Regions from separate parts of the Mesorhizobium sp. M0676 genome, predicted to be linked through region 1. Evidence: riboswitches for the same ligand, from Rfam matches in the RefSeq annotation. Region 1 holds a riboswitch; the other holds the start of a gene.
What was found. Region 1 has a riboswitch for thiamine pyrophosphate ahead of thiB (thiamine ABC transporter substrate binding subunit). Riboswitches for the same ligand answer to the same signal wherever they lie in the genome.

Region 1 (5,266 bases):
GACCGCCTCGCGCTTCTGGTCGAGCGTGGCGATTTCCAGATTGGTGCCGAGCCGCACCGAGCCGGCGTCGGGCTTCATCTCGCCGGTGAGCATCTTCAACAGCGTCGTCTTGCCGGCGCCGTTCGGCCCGACAAGGCCGATGCGATCGCCGCGCTGAATGCGGGTCGAGAAGCCTTTGACCACGGTGAGGTCGCCAAAGCTCTTTTCGATGTTCTTGGTCTCGATCACCAGCTTGCCGGATTCGGCGGCGTCGCTGGCCACCATGGTGGCCGAGCCCTCGGCGCCGCGATGGCCGCGAAAACGCTGGCGCATGGTCTGCAGTTCGCCCAGGCGGCGCATGTTGCGTTTGCGGCGAGCCGTCACGCCATAGCGCAGCCAATGCTCCTCGCGCACGATCTGGCGGCCCAGCTTGTGCTGTTCGCGCTCTTCCTCTTCCAGCACAAGGTCGCGCCATTCCTCGAAATGGCCAAAGCCCTTGTCGAGGCGGCGGGTCTGGCCACGGTCGAGCCAGACAGTGGCGCGCGAGACGCGTTCGAGGAAGCGACGGTCGTGCGAGATGACGATCAGCGCCGAAGATGTCCGGACAAGCTCTTCTTCCAGCCATTCGATGACCGACAAATCGAGATGGTTCGTCGGCTCGTCAAGCAGCAGAATATCGGGTTCGGGCGCCATGACGCGGGCAAGTGCTGCGCGGCGCGCCTCGCCACCGGAGAGATCGTTGGGGTTCTCCGTGCCGGCGAGGCCGAGATGCTCCATCAGATATGTGGCGCGGTAGGGATCGTCGGCAGGCCCAAGCCCGGCCTCGACATAGGCACGCACATTGGCAAAGCCGTCCATGTCGGGCATTTGCGGGAGATAGCGCACCGTTGCCGAAGGCTGGCGGAAGACCTCGCCGTCTTGCGGCTCGATCAGACCGGCGGCAATCTTCAGGAGCGTCGACTTGCCGGAGCCGTTGCGGCCGACGAGCGCGATCTTGTCACCGGCGGACGCCGTCAGTTCGGCGCCATCGAGCAGCGGCGTGCCGCCAAAGGTCAGTCTTATGCCGTCGAGGTTGAGAAGGGGCGGGGCCATGTCAGCTTTCAGGCAAGGGATAGGGGTGGGCGAGCAGCAGCGCGCGGCCATGGCCGAGCTCGATTTCGAGGCGGCCCCCGGTCTTGTTGGACTTGACCTCGTTCGAGATGGTCAGCGACGAGCCGAACACGACCTCGACATGGTCGAGCGGCCACTTCGCGCCGGACACCGTGAGGCCCGAAAGATCGGAAAAGCCGAGCACCGAAAACAGCGTTCCGTCGGCATAGTCGAAGCCGGCCTTGCCGGGCAGCAAAGGGGCGCCTTCCTGCGCTCCGCTGGTCAACAGCACTTTTGTGCCGGCCTCGGCCAGCCGCAGGCTGAGCGCCAGATGGAGGAAGGCGTGGTCGGCGCGCTTGCCGCCGAAAGCGCCGGCCAGCACCAGGCTGGTGGCGCCGCGTTCCAATGCCGCCGCGATCGCCAGTTCGCCATCGGTCTTGTCCTTTTCGGAAGGAAACACCTCCCGCGGCACGGCGGCGAGATCGGCAGGCAGGTCCGCCGGCACGGAATCGAAATCGCCGACCCACAGCTCCGGCATCAGGCCGATCAGGCGGGCATGACCGATGCCGGCGTCGGCGGCGATGACGCGCGTGCCCGCGACCTGGCGGTCGAGCCGCGGCGTGCGGACGAGATCGCCGCCAAGCAAGATGGTGAATGTGCTCATATCCGCTGGCCCTTACCAGCCCCGCCGACGAAACGGAAGGCCGAGCGGCACCGTCACTCTTTGTTGGAGCATGATCTTTTTCCGGAAACGGATTCCACTTTCCGGGATCATGCTCGGGCAAACTTCCGCTTGCGTGGCACCTTGGCCGGGCCTATGTGTCGAAACGCTCTAACGGGGTGCCGGACGCGATCTTCGCGGACCGGCTGAGAGGCAGTCTCGCCAACCCGCTGAACCTGATCCGGTTTGTACCGGCGGAGGGATTAGACGCTTCGGACAGCCCGACGCCTCAATTCCTTTCAACACGAATGAAGGAGGCGCCGATGCGCATGTTTTTGTCCCGTCTTGTCCCAGCGCTGGGGCTTGCTGTTTCGCTACTGGCAAGCCCTGCGTCCGCGCAGGAAAAACTCACGATCTATACCTATGAGAGTTTCACTGCCGACTGGGGTCCGGGCCCCCAGGTGAAGAAGGAATTCGAAGCCGAGTGCGGCTGCAGCGTCGACTTCGTCTCGGTGGCCGACGGCGTCGCGCTGCTCAACCGCGTCGAGCTCGAAGGTGCCTCGACCAAGGCCGATATCGTGCTTGGTCTCGACACCAACCTCACTGCGGAAGCCAAGGCTTCCGGCCTGTTTGTCCCACATGGCGCGGTGGCTGAAAACAACGTGCCGGGCGGCTGGAGCGACGACACTTTCGTGCCCTATGATTATGGTTATTTCGCCGTCGTCTACGACACCGAAAAGCTGAAGAGCCCGCCGAAGAGCCTGAAGGAACTGGTCGAGGGCGATGCCGCCGACAAGATCGTCATCCAGGATCCGAGGACGTCGACGCCGGGCCTCGGCCTGCTGCTGTGGGTCAAGTCGGTCTATGGCGACAAGGCGCCGGAAGCCTGGGCGAAACTCAAGGGCAAAGTGCTGACGGTGACGCCGGGCTGGAGCGAGGCCTACGGCCTGTTCACCAAGGGCGAGGCGCCGATGGTGCTTTCCTATACGACGTCGCCGGCCTACCACATGGTGGCCGAGAACACCGGGCGCTACCAGGCGGCCTCGTTCGAGGAAGGCGAGTATCTGCAGATCGAGGTCGCCGGCATCACCACCACGGGCGCGAAGAATCCGCTGGCGGCGAAGTTCCTGGCCTTCATGACCGGGCCGAAATTCCAGGATGTCATTCCGGAGACCAACTGGATGTTCCCGGCCGGGAAAACCGACAAGCCGCTCAATCCGGCTTTTGATAGGCTGGTCAAGCCGGCGAAGACCTTGCTGTTCAGCCCGGAAGAGCTCGCGGCAAATCGCAAGGCCTGGGTGGATGAATGGCTGGCGGTGATGAGCAAGTAGCTTTGGCTGTATGATCGAAAGATGAGTGCCCTACGGCGCCCCCCTCTGTCCTGCCGGACATCTCCCCCACGAGGGGGGAGATTGGCTATCGTCGGCGATTTCGCCAGTCGCCAAGGTTGCAGGAATAAGCGGGGCGCGGAAATAGCTGATCTCCCCCCTTGTGGGGGAGATGTCCGGCAGGACAGAGGGGGGCGCGAAGGAACGCGACGCCCGGTAAAGAGTGCAACGCTCTGACGCCCGCATCACGGCCGGCATTGTCGCGCTTGCGGCAATCGCGCTGCTGATCGGTGGCGCCTTCGCCGGCCTTATCCGCGAAGGCGCGCACGACCTTTCCGGCGCCGCGTCCGCCTTTGACCTCTATCTCCTGCGCGTTGTCCGCTTCACGCTCTGGCAGGCTGCGCTCTCGATGCTGCTTTCCGTCGTACCGGCGCTGTTCGTCGCCCGCGCGCTGTCGCGGCATCCGCGCTTCTTCGGACGCGGCTTCATCCTGCAGCTGTTTACTGTGCCCCTTGCCTTGCCGGCGATTGTCGCAGCGCTGGGCATACTGGCGCTCTATGGCCGCGCCGGTTATTTCGCCGCGATCGGTGGCCAGAGCTGGCCCGACATCTATGGGCTGCCGGGCATCCTCGTCGCCCACGTCTTCTTCAACCTGCCGCTGGCCACCCGGCTGTTCCTCGAAGCGCTGGGCACGGTGCCGGCCGATCAATGGCGGCTGGCGAGCCAGCTCGGCATGGGGACGAGGCCAGCCTTCCGGCTGATCGAGTGGCCGGTGCTGCGCGCCGCGCTGCCGGGCGTCGCGGGGCTTGTCTTCATGCTTTGCATCACCTCCTTCACCATCGTCCTGATCCTCGGCGGCGGGCCGGCGGCGACGACGCTGGAAGTCGCCATCTATCAGGCACTGCGTTTCGACTTCGATCCGGCGCGGGCGGTGACGCTGACGGTGCTGCAGATCGCGCTGACTTTTGCCGTCATGCTGGCGCTGACGCGGCTTGGCGCCAATGTGACCGGCGACTCCAATTTGCCTGTTGCGCCGCGGCGCTATCACTTGGCCGGCAAAGTAGAAACAGCGTTTAACGCCGTCCTGATCGTGCTCGCCTTGCTGTTCGTCGCCGGACCGATGGCGGCCACCGTTGCCTCCGGCCTCGGCGCCGATCTCGGCCGGCTGGCGGGCGAGAGTGCCGTGCGTCAGGCGACGCTGACCAGCGCCGGTCTCGCCCTCTCGGCGGCGCTACTTTCGGTGGCGCTGTCGCTGTCGCTGATCATGGCTCGGCGGGCACTGTCGCTGCGCCGCCGGTCCAGTGCCCGTTCATTGCTCGAACATGCCACCGACACCGGCGCCGGCTTCGTCCTCGTCGTGCCGCCCATTGTCATCGGCGCCGGCTGGTTTCTCCTGCTGCGCACGGTCAGCGATGTCTTTGCCATCGCGCCGGTCATGGTCGTCACCGTCAATGCGGTGATGGCGATGCCCTTTGCCATCCGCGCGATGCGCCCGGCCTATGATGCGGCGAGCGAGCGCCACGAAAAGCTGTGCGCGCAGCTCGGCATTGCGGGCTGGAACCGGCTGCTTCTGGTCGACTGGCCATCGCTCCGGCGGCCGCTGGCCACCGGCTTTGCCTTCGCCATGGCGCTGTCGCTCGGCGATCTCGGCGTCATCGCGCTGTTCGGCAGCGATTCGGTACAGACCTTGCCCTATCTCCTGCTGGCGCGCATGGGCAGCTATCGCACGGCCGATGCTGCCGGGCTGGCTTTGCTGCTCGGGGCGGTCTGCCTTGCATTGGTGGTCGCGGCAGACTGGCTGGGACGGGGAGAGAGATCGTGACGTCCGCTGTGGAGAAAGGCACGACTGTCCGGCTGGACAAGGTCTCGTTCAGCTATGGCGAAACGTCATTCCTGTTCGATGTCGAATTCCATACATCTAAGATCACCGCCATCATGGGGGCAAGTGGTTCGGGCAAATCGACCTTGCTCAATCTGGTGGCTGGTTTCGAGACGCCGGAGTCCGGTCGTGTGCTGATCGGCGCCGCCGATGTCGGCGCCAAGCCGCCTTCGGCGCGGCCGGTGTCGATGGTATTCCAGGAAAACAATCTGTTTGCTCATCTCTCGGTGGAGAAGAATGTCGGGCTCGGCCGCTCGCCATCGCTCAACCTGACCGACGCCGATCGCGCCGCAATCGCCGAGGCGCTTGACCGCGTCGGCCTGGCCGGCA
Region 2 (5,266 bases), on a different contig from region 1:
TGCGGGTGCGGGTTCTGCTGGCATGACCGGGAAGCCGATCAATTTAGTCTCCGCTTGCGGAACAAGACCGTACCGGCTGCGTTTGCCTCCAGGAGCCCGCCACCTCGATCTGCGCTGTTTTCGCCTCATGCGGGAACACGGCGGAGCTCGCCAACAACGACAGGAGACGAAGATGAAAACCATCCTTATTCCCGCCGTCGCCGGGCTCGCCATGATCGCTGGTATCGGCATTGCCGCCGCCGACGAGGTCATCGTCACGCAGCCGGCACAGCAGCAGGTGATCATCACCCCGGAACAGCGCACGGTCGTGCACCAGTACGTAAAGAAACATCCGCTTGCCTCGGTCAATCTGCTCGGCGTCGAATTGAATGTCGGCACTGCCTTGCCTGATACTGTCGAGCTGCAGGAGGTTCCCGACGTTCAGTACAGATACGCCGTCGTCGACAACCATACCGTGTTGGTCGACCCCAGCACGCGCAGGATTGTCGAGGTGGTCGAGTAACGCTCGACAACCTAACCATTCATCGGTGATACGGCCCTGTCGTTCTTCCTAAAAGGGCGGCAGGGCCGAATGATGAACATGATGAAAGGAGAATTGCCATGTTGCCGCATGTCGAGACCCCGAACTCCGCCAATGTTGCGGCGTGTTGCGACAAGTTGCTGGCCGAGCGCAACACGGCGCTGTTATCGATGAAGGAAGCGATCGCGCTCCTGCGGGAGCGCACCGGCACCGATCGTTCGGATGCCGACCTCGCGGGGCTGATCGTCAAGAAAGCGGCGCTGCTCGGCGTTGCGGTGATTTCCGACCCGCGCTGAGATGTCTCGTCACTCAAGACGCCGGCCGAATTTTCGGCTAATGTTTCGTGGAATCTGGACCAACCGACCGGACCCAACCACGGAGGCTTAAGTGACGGACGACAAACAGGACCGCATTCGCCAGCGCGCGCACGAGATCTGGGAAAAGGCCGGCCGGCCTGAAGGCGCGCATCAGGAACACTGGGAGCAGGCCACGGCTGAAGTCGACGGCGCGGTCGCCAAGCCCAAAAAGGCGGCGAAGAAAGCTGACGCCAAGCCCGCCAAGGCAGCCGCCAAGCCAAAGGCAGCGAAGCCTGCCGCCGCAAAGTCCGGCAAAGCCAAATCGAAATAAGGCCAAGTCGAAATAAGTCAGTCGAAATAAAGCAAGGCCGGAATTCGCTGGCCGGGCCATCCTTGGCGCCCGCCGTTCAGGCGCGCCCGAGCCTCTCAACCTGACGAATTGCGCCTGCGACGGGCAGCGCAATTCCTTGTGTTTGGCGACAGGCGCCCTCATGCCTCCCAGGCATAACTCGACAGCGCAAAGCGAATGCCGGCAGCTGTCATGGCCAGTTCGCATTCGGTGATCTGGCGCAGGTGGCGCAGATAGCGCGTCACGGTCTGTGGCAGCCAGCCGGCGCAGGCCTCTACATAGGCGCGGCTGTGAACAAGGGTGCCGGTCGACAGCCTCTCGTCCTTCTCGGCAACGACTTTCAGATATTGGCGGATGAAGCGGATGTCGTCGGCGATGTCCTGGCTGGCCATTCGCCAGGCCCCGGCGAGGCGTTGGCACTGATCGAATGACAAGGGCAACAAAGGGGGCGGCAATAAAGGCGGCGGCAACGACGGAGATGACGGCAAAGGACGAGAGAGATCGGCGAAGGCAACATGGTTCGCTGTGCTCAAGGACATTCCTCTCTGCGAAAAGAGATATCGTACTTTATGTACGAATGAGCGTCAAGCCAATTTCGTACAGTTGGGACGATAACGCAACGAACTGACGAGTCGTCTGTTAACGCCCGGGCGCCCGGCACGTCTGGCCCAAAACACTTTCCCGCAGTGCCTCAACAAACGGCTTCCCCAATGCCGCGAACAATGCTTTAACCCGCCCATCCACAGGGGTGCTCCGTATCGTCGGGGCTGAGATGAGGGCGGCAAGCCTTCGGACCCTAAAGCTGATCTGGATAATACCAGCGGAGCGAGGCGGGCGATGTTTTCAGGCGCACAGATTTCCCTTTATCCCATGACCGACGATTTCGTCGGCGTCATCCTCGGCGCGCTCGGCGCGCTCGATCCCTGGCGCGACCGGCTGCGGATCGAAACCGATGACATCTCGACCCTTATGGTCGGGCCGCCCGAGGTGCTGTTTCCCGCCATGCGCGACCTGTTCGTCGCGGCGGCCAAAAGCGGCAAGCACTGCGTGCTTTCGGCGGCGGTCTCGCGCGGCTGTCCGGGCGAGCCCGACGATCCGATCTGCCGCTCCGACGAGACCGGCGGCCCCGCCATTCCGCTGGACGAGCGCAAGATCGCCGCGATCCGCGCTGTCCAGGCCACGCCGTCGACCGGCCAGCCGGTGGCGGCGCAGTTCTCGCTCTACGTTATGGGCACGGGCGACCATATGGACGAGATCTACGGCTGCATCGATTTCCTGAAACAGTCCGGCGTCTTTGAGCGCTCAAAGAACTTCTGCACCAAATTGCGTGGCGATGCCGGTGCGGTGTTTGCCACGCTCAACGAGGCCTTCTGCCGCTTCGGCCCCGGCGCCGGCCACGTCACCCTCGACATCACGATCTCGGCGAACAGCCCGAGCGCCGTCTGAGCCGCGGCTCAAGCGTCGTTCCTTGAGGATATTGCCGTGGCTGGTTTATCTGACCCATTGCGTGGAGGAGATGCCTCTGACCCCTCAGCACAAAGAGGAGGGGAGCCATTGGCGATTGGCGAAGACCGCGATGCCCACGAATCTCCCCCCTCGAGCAGGAGATGGCCGGCAGGCCAGAGGGGGTCCCAGCGCGTGGAGCGCCGACGTCCTTTTCGCATCGGCAAGGCGTGGGCGCTCCATGCGAGACGACCCCCTCTGTCGCCTTCGGCGACATCTCCCCCTCGAGGGGGGAGATTAGCCGCCGGCATCGCCAAGACCATCCCCGCCGCCTTCGCTTTCGCCCTGCTCCTCGCAGCCTGGGAGCTCTACGCCCGCTACGGCGGTGTCGCCCCCACCGTGCTGCCGGCGCCGTCGCGCGTGCTGCAGCAGGCCTGGGAGCATCGCGCCGCCCTGGCCGACAACACGCTGCCCACCATCCGCGCCACATCAGCCGGCTTCGCCTGCTCGTTGGTCGCTGCCTTCGTGTTTTCGGCGCTGGTCGATTTCTTGGCCCCGCTGCGCCGCGCGCTGTTTCCGCTGCTGATCGTCAGCCAGACCTTGCCGCTGGTCGCGATCGCGCCGCTCATCGTGCTGTGGTTCGGCTTCGGGCTGATGCCAAAAATCCTGCTTGTGGCGCTCGTCACCTTCTTCCCGATGATGGTCGCGCTGGTCGAAGGTTTTGCTGCGACCAGCAAGGAGATTTCGCAGATGCTCGCCGCCATGGGGGCAGGGCGCTGGCGTATCTTCTGGCTGGCGCGCCTGCCTTCGGCGCTGCCCTATTTCTTCGCTGGGCTGCGCATCTCCATCACCTACGCCGTGGTCGGCGCTATCTTCGCCGAATATGCGGGGGCGGCGAAGGGGCTGGGCATCTACATGCTCAATGCCAAGAACAACTTTCGGCCCGATCTGGTGCTCGCCGCAGTCGCCGTCAGCGCCGCGCTCACGCTTGTCTTGTTCGCCATTGCGGTGCTCGTCCAGCGTCTCGCCATGCCTTGGGAAAATGCGGGGAGCGAGACCGCGACGTCAAGGTTGAAGCTGCAGAAGAGAACCGTCAATGACGCGGCTCGAACTCCGGGACATCAGGAAGAACTTCGGCGCGCTTGAGGTGCTCGCCGGAATTTCGCTTCATGTCGCGGCCGGCGAGTTCGTTTCCATCCTCGGCCCTTCCGGCGCCGGCAAGTCGACGCTGTTCCAGCTGCTGACCGGCGCGCTGAAAGGTGAGGGCGACATGCGCTTCGACGGCGCGCCAATGCAGGGCAACCCCTTCGCCTTCATGCCGCAGCGCGACTCGCTGATGCCGTGGCGGCGCGTCATCGACAATGTGACGCTGGGGCTGGAAGTGCAGGGTCTTGGCCGCAAGGCGGCGCGCGAACGCGTCGCGCCGTTGTTTGCCGAGTTCGGCCTTGCCGGCTTCGAGCGCGCCTGGCCGGCGGAGCTTTCCGGCGGCATGCGCCAGCGCGCCGCCCTTTTGCGCACCGTGGTGCAGCAGCGCGACATGCTGCTGCTCGACGAGCCCTTTGGCGCGCTGGATGCACTGACCCGCGCGGGTATGCAGCGCTGGCTGGAAGGCATGTGGCAGCGCCAACGCTGGACGGCGCTGCTGATCACCCATGACGTGCGCGAAGCCGTCTACCTCTCCGATCGCATCTATCTGATGTCGGCGCGGCCGGCCCGCATCATCGGCGAGATTGCCGTGCCGCTGCCGCGCCCGCGCACCACCGGCAGCGATGCCGCGCGCCAGGCCGCCGCGCTCGAAGCCGACATCCTCGACACGCTGCTCAATCCCGGGACTGACCGGCCCTCGTTCCCGCAGACCGCTCAAAGGAGTTTTTCATGACCGAATTCACACGCCGGCAGGCTTTGCTGCTGACGCTGGCTGCCGGACTGCCGCTTGCCTCTCGCGCTCATGCGGCTACGCAAAAAATCACCGTCGCGCTCGACTGGACGGTCAACACCAACCATGTCGGCCTGTTCGTTGCCCGCGACAAAGGGTTCTACCACGAGGCCGGGCTCGATGTTGAGATCCTGCCCTATGGCGATACTGGCGCCGGCACGCTGGTCGCCAACCGCATCGCCGATTTCGGCATTGCCGGCGTCGGCCTGTTCACCCAGCGGGCTGCCGGCGCCGATCTCAAGGCGGTCTACGCCGTGGTCCAGCAGGAGACCGGCCGGTTGGTCTTCAACGCGGATCGCGGCGAGATCAAGAGTCCCAGGAATCTCGACGGTCTGACCTATGGCGGCTTCGGCAGCGCCTGGGAAAACACGCTGATCTCGACCATCATCCGCCACGATGGCGGCAAGGGCGTTTTCGAGACGGTGACATTAGGCACCTCGGCCTATGAGGCGCTGGCCAACGGCTCGGTCGACTTCACGCTGGAGGTCTCGACCTGGGAAGGCGTCGCTGCCGAGTTGAAAGGCGTCAGGCAGCGCGGCTTCCGCTACGCCGACTACGGCGTGCCCGACGAGCACACCACCTTGATCGCCTCCAGCAATGCATATCTCCAGGCAAACCCGAAGGCCGCATCGGCCTTCGTCGAGGCAACGCGGCGCGGCTACCAATTTGCCTGCGATCACCCGCAGGAAGCCGGCGATCTGCTGATCGCTTCCAACAGGGAT

Region 2: another riboswitch for thiamine pyrophosphate. It lies ahead of NKI35_RS13905 (YkoF family thiamine/hydroxymethylpyrimidine-binding protein); the one in region 1 lies ahead of thiB (thiamine ABC transporter substrate binding subunit).

Annotation. Positions count from the first base shown of each region.
Region 1 is NZ_JAMYPU010000044.1:26,825-32,090, reverse strand. It holds gene NKI35_RS29140 (ABC-F family ATP-binding cassette domain-containing protein) at 1-1,071, opposite strand, end outside; gene NKI35_RS29135 (thiamine diphosphokinase) at 1,073-1,732, opposite strand; TPP riboswitch at 1,895-2,009, shown strand; gene thiB (thiamine ABC transporter substrate binding subunit) at 2,053-3,060, shown strand; gene thiP (thiamine/thiamine pyrophosphate ABC transporter permease) at 3,281-4,879, shown strand; gene thiQ (thiamine ABC transporter ATP-binding protein) at 4,876-5,266, shown strand, end outside.
Region 2 is NZ_JAMYPU010000010.1:182,962-188,227, reverse strand. It holds gene NKI35_RS13925 (DUF1236 domain-containing protein) at 173-502, shown strand; gene NKI35_RS13920 (hypothetical protein) at 601-816, shown strand; gene NKI35_RS13915 (DUF2934 domain-containing protein) at 908-1,147, shown strand; gene NKI35_RS13910 (hypothetical protein) at 1,306-1,557, opposite strand; TPP riboswitch at 1,900-2,012, shown strand; gene NKI35_RS13905 (YkoF family thiamine/hydroxymethylpyrimidine-binding protein) at 2,003-2,611, shown strand; gene NKI35_RS13900 (ABC transporter permease) at 2,867-3,754, shown strand; gene NKI35_RS13895 (ABC transporter ATP-binding protein) at 3,705-4,487, shown strand; gene NKI35_RS13890 (ABC transporter substrate-binding protein) at 4,484-5,266, shown strand, end outside.